Regions from separate parts of the Cellulomonas jepli genome, predicted to be linked through region 1. Evidence: riboswitches for the same ligand, from Rfam matches in the RefSeq annotation. Region 1 holds a riboswitch; the other holds the start of a gene.
The links. Region 1 has a riboswitch for ZMP and ZTP ahead of purH (bifunctional phosphoribosylaminoimidazolecarboxamide formyltransferase/IMP cyclohydrolase). Riboswitches for the same ligand answer to the same signal wherever they lie in the genome.

Region 1 (6,056 bases):
CTCGACCGCGAAGTCGGGTGCGACCTCGTGGAGGCGCCACGGGGACGAGGTGTGGACGGCGGCGGGGAGTCTCATGGGTCCTCCGGACAGGTGCGGGGTCCACCCGGGCGTCCCGAGCGCCGGACCGCGGCGTGGCGGGCGCACCGGTGCGGCGTCCCTCGGCCGACCGTAGGGGCCCTGACCTGTGACGACGCTGAGCCCCGGCCTGGGCCTGCGGCCCGCGCGGCACTAGCGTGACCCGGGTCGGCGTCGACCTCGAGGACGGTCATGGGCACAGCGGACGGACACGGCACCGCGGGCTCCGGGGGCTCCGGGGGCTCCGGGGGCTCCGGGGGCTCCGGCGGCACAGCGGGCTCCGGGGGCTCCGGGGGCTCTGGGGGCGCGGCAGCGCCGCGGGTGCCGCCGCGGTGGGTCGTCACGACGGCGTGGCGCGTCCACCGTGCGCTGTACCGGGTGAGCGGCGGACGCTTCCTGTGGACGACGTCGAGCCGGCGCGGCTGGGGTGCGCTGCACCTGACGACCACCGGCCGGAGGTCCGGCGCTGAGCGCAGCGTGATCCTGGGCTACCTCGAGGACGGCCCGGACCTCGTCACGCTCGCGATGAACGGCTGGGCGGAGGGCGACCCCGCGTGGTGGCTCAACCTGCAGGCGCACCCGGACGCGACGGTCCGGCTCGCCGGGCAGGACCCCCGCCCCGTGCACGCACGCGCCGCCGTCGGGCAGGAGCGGGCACGGCTGTGGCAGCGGTGGATGGCGGTCGACCCGGGGCTCGACGCCCTGACGGCCTCACGGTCGACCCCGACCGCCGTCGTGGTCCTCGAGCCGCGGGCGGCAGGCACCACCGGACCTCCGCCGCGGTGACCGCGCCGCCCCGGGGTGCGCCGGCGTCCTGCTCCGGCGCACCCCAGGGCGCTCGCGTCAGTGCGCGAAGTGCCGCGTGCCCGTGAGGTAGAGCGTCACGCCGGCTGCCTGGGCGGCCGCCACGACCTCCTCGTCGCGCACCGACCCGCCGGGCTGGACGACCGCGCGCACGCCCGCGTCGAGGAGCACCTGCAGGCCGTCGGCGAACGGGAAGAACGCGTCCGAGGCGGCGACCGCACCGCGGGCCCGCTCGACGTCGCCGGTGTTGGCCCGCTCGACCGCGAGGCGGCACGAGTCGACCCGGTTGACCTGACCCATGCCGACGCCGACGGAGGCGCCGTCGTGCGCGAGCAGGATCGCGTTGGACTTCACGGCGCGGACCGCGCGCCACGCGAACACGAGGTCCGCGAGCGTCGTGTCGTCGGCGGCGTCGCCCGCGGCCAGCGTCCACGACGCCGGGTCGTCGCCGGGTGCCGTGACGCGGTCGGCGACCTGCAGCAGCACCCCACCGGTCACGGGGCGGAGCTCGACGGGCGCGGCGTTCGGCGTGCCCGCGACCGTGAGCAGCCGGATGTTCTTCTTCTGCGTGAGCAGCTCGACGGCCTCGGGGTCGAACGACGGCGCGACGACGACCTCGGTGAACACGGGCGCGATCTGCTGCGCGGCCGCGAGCGTGACCGGGCCGTTCGACGCGATGACGCCGCCGAACGCGGAGACCGGGTCGCACGCGTGGGCCTTGGCGTGCGCGTCCGCGATGTCGGTGCCGACCGCGATGCCGCACGGGTTGGCGTGCTTGATGATCGCGACCGCCGGGCCGTCGTGGTCGTGCGCGGCGCGCCAGGCGGCGTCGGCGTCGACGTAGTTGTTGTAGCTCATCTCCTTGCCGTGCAGCTGCGTCGCGCCCGCCAGGCCCTCGCCCGCCGCACCGTCCGCCGAGAGGTACAGCGCGGCGCCCTGGTGGGGGTTCTCGCCGTAGCGCAGCACCCGGCCGCGGTCCCACGTGCCGCCGAGCACCGCCGGGAAGCCGGACTCGCCCGCGACCTCGTCGGGCGCGTAGGACGACGCGAACCACGACGCGACCGCCACGTCGTACGCGGCGGTGTGCGCGAACGCGTCGGCAGCGAGCCGGCGTCGCTCGGCGAGCGTGAACCCGCCGGCCGCGACGGCCTCGGCGAGCCCGGCGTAGCGCGCCGGGTCGACGACGACCGAGACGCTCGGGTGGTTCTTGGCGGCGGCGCGCACCATCGAGGGCCCGCCGATGTCGATGAGCTCGACGCACTCGTCGGGCCCGGCGCCGGAGGCCACGGTCGCGCTGAACGGGTAGAGGTTCACCACGACGAGGTCGAACGGCTCGACCTCGAGGGCCGCGAGCTGCGCGACGTGGTCGGGGCGGCGCGTGTCCGCGAGGATCCCGGCGTGCACGCGCGGGTGCAGGGTCTTGACGCGCCCGTCGAGGCACTCGGGGAACCCGGTGAGGTCCTCGACCTTCGTCACGGGCACCCCGGCCCCGGCGATCGTGCCGGCCGTCGACCCGGTCGACACGAGCTCGACGCCCGCGGCGTGCAGGGCGGTCGCGAGCTCGACGAGCCCCTGCTTGTCGTACACGCTCAGGAGCGCGCGGCGGATCGGCCGGCGCGTCTCCGGGGCGGTGGGGTCGAGGACGGGCTCGAGCGGAGTGAGCTCGTGGGACATGGCGGTGACCTCCCGGGTCGGTGGGTCTCGTGAGACGTCATGGACCCGAGCACCCAGGCGAACGGTGCGACGGTAGGTGGTTCCGGCCGCTCCCCGGTGGTTCAGCCCACCTCAGGTACGCCAGTCACGGCCGGGACCGATCCTAGCCGAGGTCGGCGGTGGTCCCCAGGTCGAGGCCCGCCCCGAGGTCGACGTGCAGGCCGATGCCGGCGGACGCGGTCGCGATCGTCACGTCGAACAGGCGGTCCGCGTCGACCGCGACGCGGTGCAGGTGGCCGAACAGCTCCGCGGTGATCGCGCCGACCAGGGAGGCGAACAGCGACATCGACCGGGTGAGCGCGAGCGCGACGTCGGTGGGGACCTCGTCCTCGGCGCCCAGGCCCGCGAACGCGTAGACGTCCGGCTCGACGAGGCCGCGCGGGTCGTAGAGCGGTCCGACGGGACGCAGCGAGCCGTCGGCGTGCGCCGCGACGAGCACGCCGACGAGCACCGACCAGAGCCGCAGCGCCGGGGCGACGGTGTCCGCCGGGGCGCGGTACCCGCGGACGGGGGTGCCGTAGACGAGCTCGAAGGAGTGGGGGTTCGCGATCGCCCAGGAGCGCACGGCACGCGCGGCCTCGAGCCAGCGCTGCGCGGGCGCCGCCCCCCGCAGCTCCGCGGCCCGGGCGGCCTCCTCCGCCGCCCCGCCCACGGCGTCGTACGCCTCGACGATGAGCAGGGTGAGCAGCGCGTCGCGCGACTCGACGTAGCGGTACACCGCGGACGACGCCACGCCGAGGTCGCGCGCGACGGCGCGCAGCGACAGGCTCGCCGCACCGTCGGCCACGAGGTGGGCCCGGGCGCTCGCCAGCAGCTCCGCCATGATCTCGGCGCGGGCGCGCTCGCGGGCGCCGCGGGGCGCGCTGGAGGAGTCGGCCATGTCCCCGAGCATGCTCGACGAGAGCGGTGCGCGCAAACGAGAGCAGTGCTCTTGACACCGGAGGTCGCAGCGCGGAAGCATCGCTCACAGACGAGAGCACCGCTCTCACTTTCGATCGGAGCGCCTCATGGCTCGACACGTGGTCGTCGGCAAGGGACCCATCGGCTCGACCGTCGCCCAGCAGCTCGCCGACGCCGGGCACGAGGTCCTCGTGCTCAGCCGCTCGGGCGGACCCGCCGCCCGCACGACCGCCGCCGGAGGCAGCATCGAGCACCGTGCAGCCGACGCGACGGACGCCGCCGCCCTGACGCGCGCCGCACAGGGAGCCGCAGCGCTGCACAACTGCGTGAACCCGCCGTACCACCGGTGGACCACCGACTGGCCGCCGGTCGCGTCGGCGCTGATCGCCGCCGCCGAGGCCACCGGCGCGGTGCTCGTCGTCGCGGGCAACCTCTACGGCTACGGGCGCGGCACGCAGCTCATGCGCGAGGACTCCCCGCTCGCCACGACCGAGACGAAGGGCGGCGTGCGTGCCGCGATGTGGCACGAGCTGGAGCGACGCCACCGCGCGGGCACCCTGCGGGCGACCGAGGTGCGCGGCAGCGACTACCTCGGCCCCGGCGCGCAGGCCCACGCGCACGCCGGTCCGCGCATGCTCGAGCCGCTGCTCGCCGGGAAGCCGCTGTACCCGATCGGCTCGGCCGACACCCCGCACTCGTGGACCTACCTGCCCGACTTCGCACGTGCGCTCGCCGCCGCCGCCGCGACCGAGGCCGCCTGGGGCCGCCCGTGGCACGTCCCGTCGCCCGAGCCGCTGACCTACCGCGAGGTCGCGGCCCGCTTCGCGACCGCCGCCGGGGCGCCCGCCCCGCGGACCCGGACCATCCCGCTCGCCGTCGTGCGCGCGGTCGGGCTCGTGCACCCGATGATGCGCGAGATCCACGCCATGGGCTACCAGTTCGTCGAGCCGTTCGTGCTGGACGCGACGGCCTCCGAGCGGGTCCTCGGCGTCACCGCGACGCCCTGGTCGCGCGTCGTCGAGGAGACCCTCGCGGCGCGGCGGGCCGAGACCACCGGGGTGACCGGCACGGGGCGCGCGGGCACGCGGCCCGCCGGCACGGGGCACGCGGCCGGGTGACGCCCTGGACTCCGGTGCACGGACGGGACGCGACGCGTCTCGCCCGTGCACCGGAGCCCGGTCGATGCCGGCACGCCTGTCGGCGAGCGCGGGCCAGGGCCCTCGGCGGCCGACGTCAGCTGCGCTCGCGCCGGTACAGCCTGTGCGCCCACGCGTAGCCGAGCACGCCGAGGACCACCGACCAGCCGAGCGCGAGGAGCGTCGTCGACGCGGCGGTCCCGGTGCCGGCGAGCAGCCCGCGCGTCGTCTCGATCACCGGCGTGAACGGCTGGTACTCGGCGAACCAGCGCACCGCGGGCGGCATGGTCTCGACGGGCACGAACCCGCTGCCGAGGAACGGCAGCGCGGTCAGCAGCATCGGGGTGTTCGACGCCGTCTCGACCGACCTCGCGGCGAGCCCCATCGCGACGCACAGCCAGCTCGTCGTGAACGTGACCACGGCGAGGAGCCCCGCCAGCGCGAGCCAGTCCAGCGCCCCCGCGTCCGGGCGGAAGCCGAGCAGGAGGGCGAGGGCCAGCACCACGACCACCGCGAGGAGCCCCTGGACCACCGTGCCGAGCACGGGCCCGCCGAGCACCGAGCCGGGCGAGATGGCCATGGTCTTGAACCGCGCCATGATCCCGCTCGTCGCGTCCATCGAGGCCGTGATCGCGACGCTCTGCGCCGCCCCCACGACCGCGAACAGCAGGATCGCCGGGGTGATGTAGTCGAGGTACGCCGCCCGGCCGTCGGCCCCGGGCGCGACGTCGGGCGCCACGCCCGCACCGAACGCCCCGCCGAACACGAAGACGAACAGCAGGAGCAGCGCGATCGGGATGCCGACCGTGAAGCTCGTCAGGCCCGGGTAGCGTGCGGCGCGCAGCAGGTTGCGGCGCAGCATCGTGAGCGTGTCGGCGACGGGGCGCGGGCCCGCGGTGGGGGTCAGGGTCGCGGTGGTCATGAGGCCACCTCCTTCGAGGTCGTCGGGGTGGTCGGGGAGTCGTCGGTCGGCGCCGTGAGGCGCAGGAAGACGTCGTCGAGCGAGCCGGCGTCGTGCGCGGTCTTGAGCTCGTCGGGCGTGCCCTCGGCGACGATGCGCCCACCGTCCAGGACCGCGACGCGGTCGGCGAGCCGGTCCGCCTCCTCCAGGTACTGGGTGGTGAGCAGGATGGTCGTGCCGCCCGCCACCAGGGCCCGCACCTCGTCCCAGAGCGTGCGGCGGCTGCGCGGGTCGAGCCCCGTGGTGGGCTCGTCCAGGAAGACCACCGCCGGGTGCCCGACGAGCGTCATCGCGAGGTCGAGCTTGCGGCGCATGCCGCCCGACCACGTCGCCACCGGCTTGCCGGCGGCCTCGGTCAGGCCGAGCTGGGCGAGCAGCTGCTCGACGCGCTCGCGCCCCTCGCGCCGGCCGAGGTGGTGCAGCGCGGTCATGAGCCGCAGGTTCTCCGCGCCGGTGAGCAGGTCGTC
Region 2 (6,056 bases), on a different contig from region 1:
CGATGAAGTCGTGCGTCAGGACGGAGCCGGTGTTGCCGCCCCCGCCGTAGACCTCGTTGATCACGACCGCGGCGTCGGGTGCGACGGCGGCGTACCCCGGGGCGACCCCGGGGACGGTGAGTGCCGCGGTGGCGGCAGCGGCGACGGCGGAGCGCCGCAGCCAGGGGTGGGACAGGTGCATGCGTCGATCCCTTCGAGCGCGGACGTGCCGCGACGAGTCCGGGCGCGTCCGTCCTCGTGCGGACGGGGCGCAGGTGCCGACCCCGAGCGGTCGGCGGCACACATCTACGGGAGCCGATCGACGCGGGTGTTCGGGGGAGGTGAACCCGGTGTGAACATCTCACATCCCGGTCGTTCCGGCACGGACCGGACCGGGAAAGTTACCGGTCCGTCACATTCGCCGGGTTGCCCCGCCCGGCGGCTCGGACGCGCGTCGACGAGCCGCGCCGGGCGCGCCGAGACCGCCCTCGGGGCCGCCGTGCGGCCGGGACGGAGACGACCCCCGACCGGACGCAGCGGTCCGGGCGGGGGTCGTCAGGTCGTCGCGACGCGGGTCAGGCGTCGAGCGTGCGCTCCGCGGAGTCCACGACGTTGCTCAGGAGCATCGCGCGCGTCATCGGGCCGACCCCGCCCGGGTTCGGCGAGACCCACGCGGCGATCTCGGCGACCTCGGGGTGCACGTCGCCCGCGAGCCGGCTCTTGCCCGTCTCCGGGTCCGGCACGCGCGAGACCCCCACGTCGACGACGACCGCACCCGGCTTGACGATGTCGGGCGTGATGATGCTCGGCACGCCGGCCGCGGCGACGATCACGTCGGCGTGCCGGGTGTGCTCGGCGAGGTCGTGGGTCCCCGTGTGCGTGAGCGTGACCGTCGCGTTGACCGCGCGGCGGGTGAGCAGCAGCCCGATCGAGCGCCCGACCGTCGTCCCGCGACCCACGACCACGACGTCCGCGCCCGCGAGCTCGATGCCGTGCCGCTCCAGGAGCTCGATGATCCCGCGCGGCGTGCACGGCAGCGGGGAGCTGATCTCGTCGTTGACCCGCAGCACCAGCCGCCCGAGGTTCGTCGGGTGCAGGCCGTCGGCGTCCTTGCCCGGGTCGATCAGCTCGAGCACCCGGTTGGTGTCGATGCCCTTGGGCAGCGGGAGCTGGACGATGAAGCCCGTGCACGCCGGGTCGTCGTTGAGCCGGCGCACCGCGGCCTCGATCTCGTCCTGCGACGCCGTCTCCGGGAGGTCCTCGCGGATCGACGCGATCCCGACCTCGGCGCAGTCCTTGTGCTTGCCGTTGACGTACCAGCGCGAGCCCGGGTCGTCGCCGACGAGCAGGGTGCCGAGCCCGGGCTGCACGCCGCGCGCGGCCAGCGCGGCGACCCGCTCGGTGAGCTCGGCCTTGATGGCGGCGGCGGTCGCGGTGCCGTCCAGGATCTGTGCGGTCATGGTGTCTCCTCGCGCGGGGGCGGCAGGGTCGGGCGGCGTGCGGTCGGGCGGCGTGCGGTCACGCGAGCGGCGGTCGGGCCGTCCCCCGCGGGGTGACCGCCCGACCGCCGTCCGTGGTCAGTACTGCTGCAGGCCGGCGTACAGCGGGAACGCGTCCGCGAGCTTCGTGACCCGGGCGCGCAGGGCCTCGACGTCCGCCGACGCGCCGGCGACGAGCGCGGTCGCGATGATGTCGGCGACCTCCGCGAACTCCGTGTCGCCGAAGCCGCGCGTCGCGAGCGCGGGCGTGCCGATGCGCAGGCCCGAGGTCACGCGCGGGGGGCGCGGGTCGAACGGGACGGCGTTGCGGTTCACGGTGATGCCGACCGAGTGCAGGAGGTCCTCGGCCTGCTGGCCGTCGAGGTCCGAGTGGCGCAGGTCGACGAGCACGAGGTGCACGTCGGTGCCGCCGGTGAGCACCGAGACGCCGGCGCCCGTGACGTCGGCCGCCGTGAGGCGCTCCGCGATGAGCCGCGCGCCGTCGAGCGTGCGCTGCTGGCGGTCCTTGAACTCCTCGGTGCCGGCGACCTTGAACGAGACGGCCTTCGCGGCGATCACGTGCATGAGCGGGCCGCCCTGCTGACCCGGGAAGACGGCCGAGTCGATCTTCTTGGCGTACTCCTCGCGGCTCAGGATGAAGCCCGAGCGCGGGCCGCCGATCGTCTTGTGCACGGTCGAGGAGACGACGTCGGAGTGCGGGACGGGGCTCGGGTGCAGGCCCGCGGCGACGAGCCCGGCGAAGTGCGCCATGTCGACCCAGAGCTTGGCGCCGACCTCGTCCGCGATCGAGCGGAACGCCGCGAAGTCGAGCTGGCGCGGGTACGCGGACCAGCCGCCGATGATGACGTCGGGGCGCTGCTCGAGCGCCTTCTCGCGGACCTTGTCCATGTCGACGAGGAACGTCTCGGGGTCCACGCCGTACGCGCCGACCTGGTAGAGCTTGCCCGAGAAGTTGATCTTCATGCCGTGCGTGAGGTGGCCGCCGTGCGCGAGCTCGAGGCCGAGGATCTTGTCCCCCGCGTTGATCAGCGCGTGCAGCACCGCCGCGTTCGCCGTGGCGCCCGAGTGCGGCTGGACGTTCGCGTGCTCCGCGCCGAAGAGCTCCTTGGCGCGGCTGATCGCGAGCGTCTCGGCGACGTCGACCTGCTCGCAGCCGCCGTAGTACCGGCGGCCCGGGTAGCCCTCGGCGTACTTGTTGGTCAGGACCGAGCCCTGCGCCTGGAGCACGGCGCGCGGGACGAAGTTCTCGCTCGCGATCATCTCGAGCGTGCCCTGCTGCCGCGCGAGCTCGCCGTCGAGGACGGCGGCGATCTCGGGGTCCAGCTCGGACAGGTTCTGGTCGAGCAGGCTCATGGTTCTCCTCGCAGTCAGCGGGTGCGTGGTGTCTCCCGGCACACGGACGGGCACGCACACGAGTGGTGTGGTGACCGGGGGCCCAGGCGTCCGACCCGAAGTCTGCTGCTGCTCGTCGCTCCCCGGTGGTGACCCACCCGTTGCGCCAGTCGCGACGCGGACAGCCTAGCAACCGGACGCGGCGCGGCGGCAACGCGTCCGGCCGTCGGCGCGGATCGCGGGGACGACGCGGCGCGACCCGCTGCCGCGGCGTCAGACGGTCGCGCTGTCGCCCAGGATCTTGCGCAGGTACGCGTAGGTGAGGTCGCCGACGGTGCGGTCGTGCTCGTGCTCGTAGCCGTGCTTCTCGTAGAGCGCGAGGTTCTGCACGGAGTCGCGCCCGGTGAAGACCCACACCTCGGAGGTGTCCTCGGGCAGGTGCGGGAGGATCGCGAGCAGGAGCTGGGTGCCGATGCCCTGCCCCTGGAGGTCGGGGGCGACGGCGAGGCGGCCGAGGGTCGCGCGCGTGCCCTCGAGGAGCACGCGGATCGAGCCGACGAGCCGGTGCCCGGCCCACGCACCGAGCGTGATGACGTCGGGGTTCGCGAGGTCGGCGCGGAGCTCGTCGAGCGTCTGGGTGAGCGGCGGGATGCTCGGGTCCCCGTAGATCTGCGCCTCGCTCACGAACGCGGCGCGGCGCAGCGTGAGCAGCTCGCCGGACTCGGCGTCGGTCACGGGGCGGATGTCGACCTCGGGATCGCTCATGGGCCCATCGTCTCAGAGCCGACGCGCACCCGGCGACCGGCGACCAGGGTGAGGTGGTGGGTGAGGTCGTGCGCGACGCGCGGGCGCCGGGCGCTCAGACCCGGTCCGCCGCGGGGGCGGTGTAGCCGACGCCGATCGTGCGGGCGACCTGCTCGAGCTCGGCCTCGAAGTACGGCTCGACGTCGCTGAACATGAAGCGCAGGTGCCCGAGCGCCTCCATGCACACGACGCCGTAGAGCCGGACCCAGCTGTTGGCGAAGACCCACAGCGCCGCCTCGGGCAGGTCGACGCCGGCGGTGCGGGCGAAGGCGGCGAGCTGGCCGCAGCTCGCCGCCACTCCCCCGTGCAGCTCCGGCAGCGGGAAGGGCCGGGCCTCCCACAGCCCGACGAAGAGCTCGAGGAACAGCCCGGCGAAGCGGCGCGACTGCTCGCAGCCGTCGTCCCCGTCCGCCCACAGCCCGTCGCCCGAGCGGAACATGAGCCCGAACTCGGCGGGGTGCGCGAGGGCCCAGCCGCGGAACACCCGCACGGCCGCGAGCATCCGGGCACCCAGGTCGTCACCGTGCTGCTCGAGCGCCGCCGTGACGACGCCGTGGACCTCGCCGAAGAGGTCGTCGCACAGCGCGAGCAGCAGGTCGTCGAGGCTCGCGTAGTAGCGGTAGAGCCCCGGTGCGGTCATGCCCATCTCGCGCGCGATGCCGCGCAGCGTCGGGGGCTGGCCCTGCTCGGCGACGAGCTGCCGGCGCGCGGTCGCCCGGATCTCGGCCTCCGTGGCGGCGCGCAGCCGGTCGCGTCGCGGCACGACCGTCTCGGTCGTCGTCATGCGCTCCTCCTGTCCGCGGCCCGGTGCCGTCCACGGCACCGGGCCGACGCCGCCCCACCCGTCGGACCGCGAGCGTGCCACGCGGTCGCCGCGCTGCCGGCGTTGACACGAGCATACGCCCGATGCTTGAGTAAACATCGTTCGCTAACGCCGTTTACTTCGTGACGCAGCATCGCGTCGCGCCGTCTTTGGGAGGTCTCGTGCTCGACGCGCTCGGTCGTCTGACCCACCGGCACGCCCGCTGGGTGCTCGCCGTCTCGCTCGCCCTGGCCGCCCTCGCGGCGGTCTGGGGCTCCTCCGTCTCCGACCACGTCCAGGCCGGCGGGTTCACCGTCCCCGGCTCCGACTCCGAGCGCGCCGAGCAGCGGGTCGCCGCCGAGCTCGGGGCGACGCGCCCCGACGTGCTCGTGACCTACGCCCACCCGACGCTCACCCCCGACGACCCGCGGTTCGCCGCGGACCTCACGGCGCACCTCGCCGGGCTGCCCGAGGACGCGACCGCGCGCGTCGTCCAGCCCTGGACCGCCGGGCTCCCCGCCGACGCGCAGGCCGCGCTGCTCGGCACCGACGGCCGGTCCGCGCTCGTCGTGGTCTCGGTGCCCGGTGCCGACCTCGACGCCCGGGTCGACGCGTACGGCGACCTCGAGCCGCACCTCGCCGCGCCCGCGCCGTGGACGAGCGCCGTCGGCGGGGCCCTCGCGGTGAACGCGGACCTCTCGCACCGCGCCGAGACCGACATCGCCGCCGCCGAGACCCTCGCGATGCCCGTCCTGCTCGTCCTGCTCGCGGTGATCTTCGGCAGCGGGGTCGCGGCGCTGCTGCCCGTCGTCATGGGCGTGCTCGCGATCCTCGGCGCGATGGGCCTGCTGCGCGCGCTCACCCTCGTGACCGACGTGTCGACGTTCGCGATCAACGTCACGACGATCCTCGGCCTCGGCCTCGCGATCGACTACGCGCTGTTCGTCGTGAGCCGGTTCCGCGAGGAGCTGGGCCGCACCGACGACGTCGGCGCGGCGGTCGTGCGCACCGTCACGACCGCGGGCCGCACCGTGGTGTTCTCGGGGCTGACCGTGCTCATCGCCTTCGCGGGGCTGCTCGCGTTCCCGCAGATGTTCCTGCGCAGCATGGGGCTCGGCGGCATGGCCGTCGTGCTGCTCGACATGGTGCTCGCCGTGACGCTCCTGCCCGCGCTGCTCGCCCTCCTCGGGCGCCGCGTCGACGCCGGGCGGCTCCCGCGCGGGCTCACGCAGCGGCTCTCGACGCGCCGCCGCGCGGTCCGCACCCCGGCGTGGACCCGGCTCGGCCGCGGCGTGCTGCGCCGGCCCGGGCTCGTCGCCGCCGGCGTCACCGGCGTCCTCGTCCTCGTGGCGCTGCCGGCGCTCGGCCTCGTGGTCGGCTCGTCCGACGAGCGCGACCTGCCCGCGTCCTCGCCCGCCCGGCAGGCGACCGAGCAGCTCGCCGAGCTCTTCCCGGGCGGCGGCAGCGAGGTCACGCTCGACGTGGTGCTCGACGGGACCCCCGACCCGGCGGCTCTCGACGGGTACCTCGCCGGGCTCGCTGGGCTCCCGGGGGCCGGCGCGACGCGGGTCGTCGCCGCGACCGACGCCCTGACCGCCGTCGCGGTCACGGCCCCCGGCGCGGTCGACGCCCCGGCGACG

Region 2: it holds a riboswitch for ZMP and ZTP, as region 1 does, so the genes downstream of both, glyA (serine hydroxymethyltransferase) here and purH (bifunctional phosphoribosylaminoimidazolecarboxamide formyltransferase/IMP cyclohydrolase) in region 1, are expected to answer to the same signal.

Annotation. Positions count from the first base shown of each region.
Region 1 is NZ_JBFTER010000099.1:12,071-18,126, reverse strand. Features, by position in the region: gene AB6N24_RS18720 (DUF2867 domain-containing protein) at 1-75, opposite strand, end outside; gene AB6N24_RS18715 (nitroreductase/quinone reductase family protein) at 397-861, shown strand; gene purH (bifunctional phosphoribosylaminoimidazolecarboxamide formyltransferase/IMP cyclohydrolase) at 919-2,553, opposite strand; ZMP/ZTP riboswitch at 2,598-2,691, opposite strand; gene AB6N24_RS18705 (TetR/AcrR family transcriptional regulator) at 2,696-3,472, opposite strand; gene AB6N24_RS18700 (NAD-dependent epimerase/dehydratase family protein) at 3,600-4,610, shown strand; gene AB6N24_RS18695 (ABC transporter permease) at 4,726-5,550, opposite strand; gene AB6N24_RS18690 (ABC transporter ATP-binding protein) at 5,547-6,056, opposite strand, start outside.
Region 2 is NZ_JBFTER010000018.1:20,732-26,787, reverse strand. Features, by position in the region: gene AB6N24_RS06500 (ExeM/NucH family extracellular endonuclease) at 1-181, opposite strand, end outside; gene AB6N24_RS06495 (bifunctional methylenetetrahydrofolate dehydrogenase/methenyltetrahydrofolate cyclohydrolase) at 555-1,439, opposite strand; gene glyA (serine hydroxymethyltransferase) at 1,557-2,831, opposite strand; ZMP/ZTP riboswitch at 2,905-2,994, opposite strand; gene AB6N24_RS06485 (GNAT family N-acetyltransferase) at 3,084-3,575, opposite strand; gene AB6N24_RS06480 (TetR/AcrR family transcriptional regulator) at 3,670-4,398, opposite strand; gene AB6N24_RS06475 (MMPL family transporter) at 4,560-6,056, shown strand, end outside.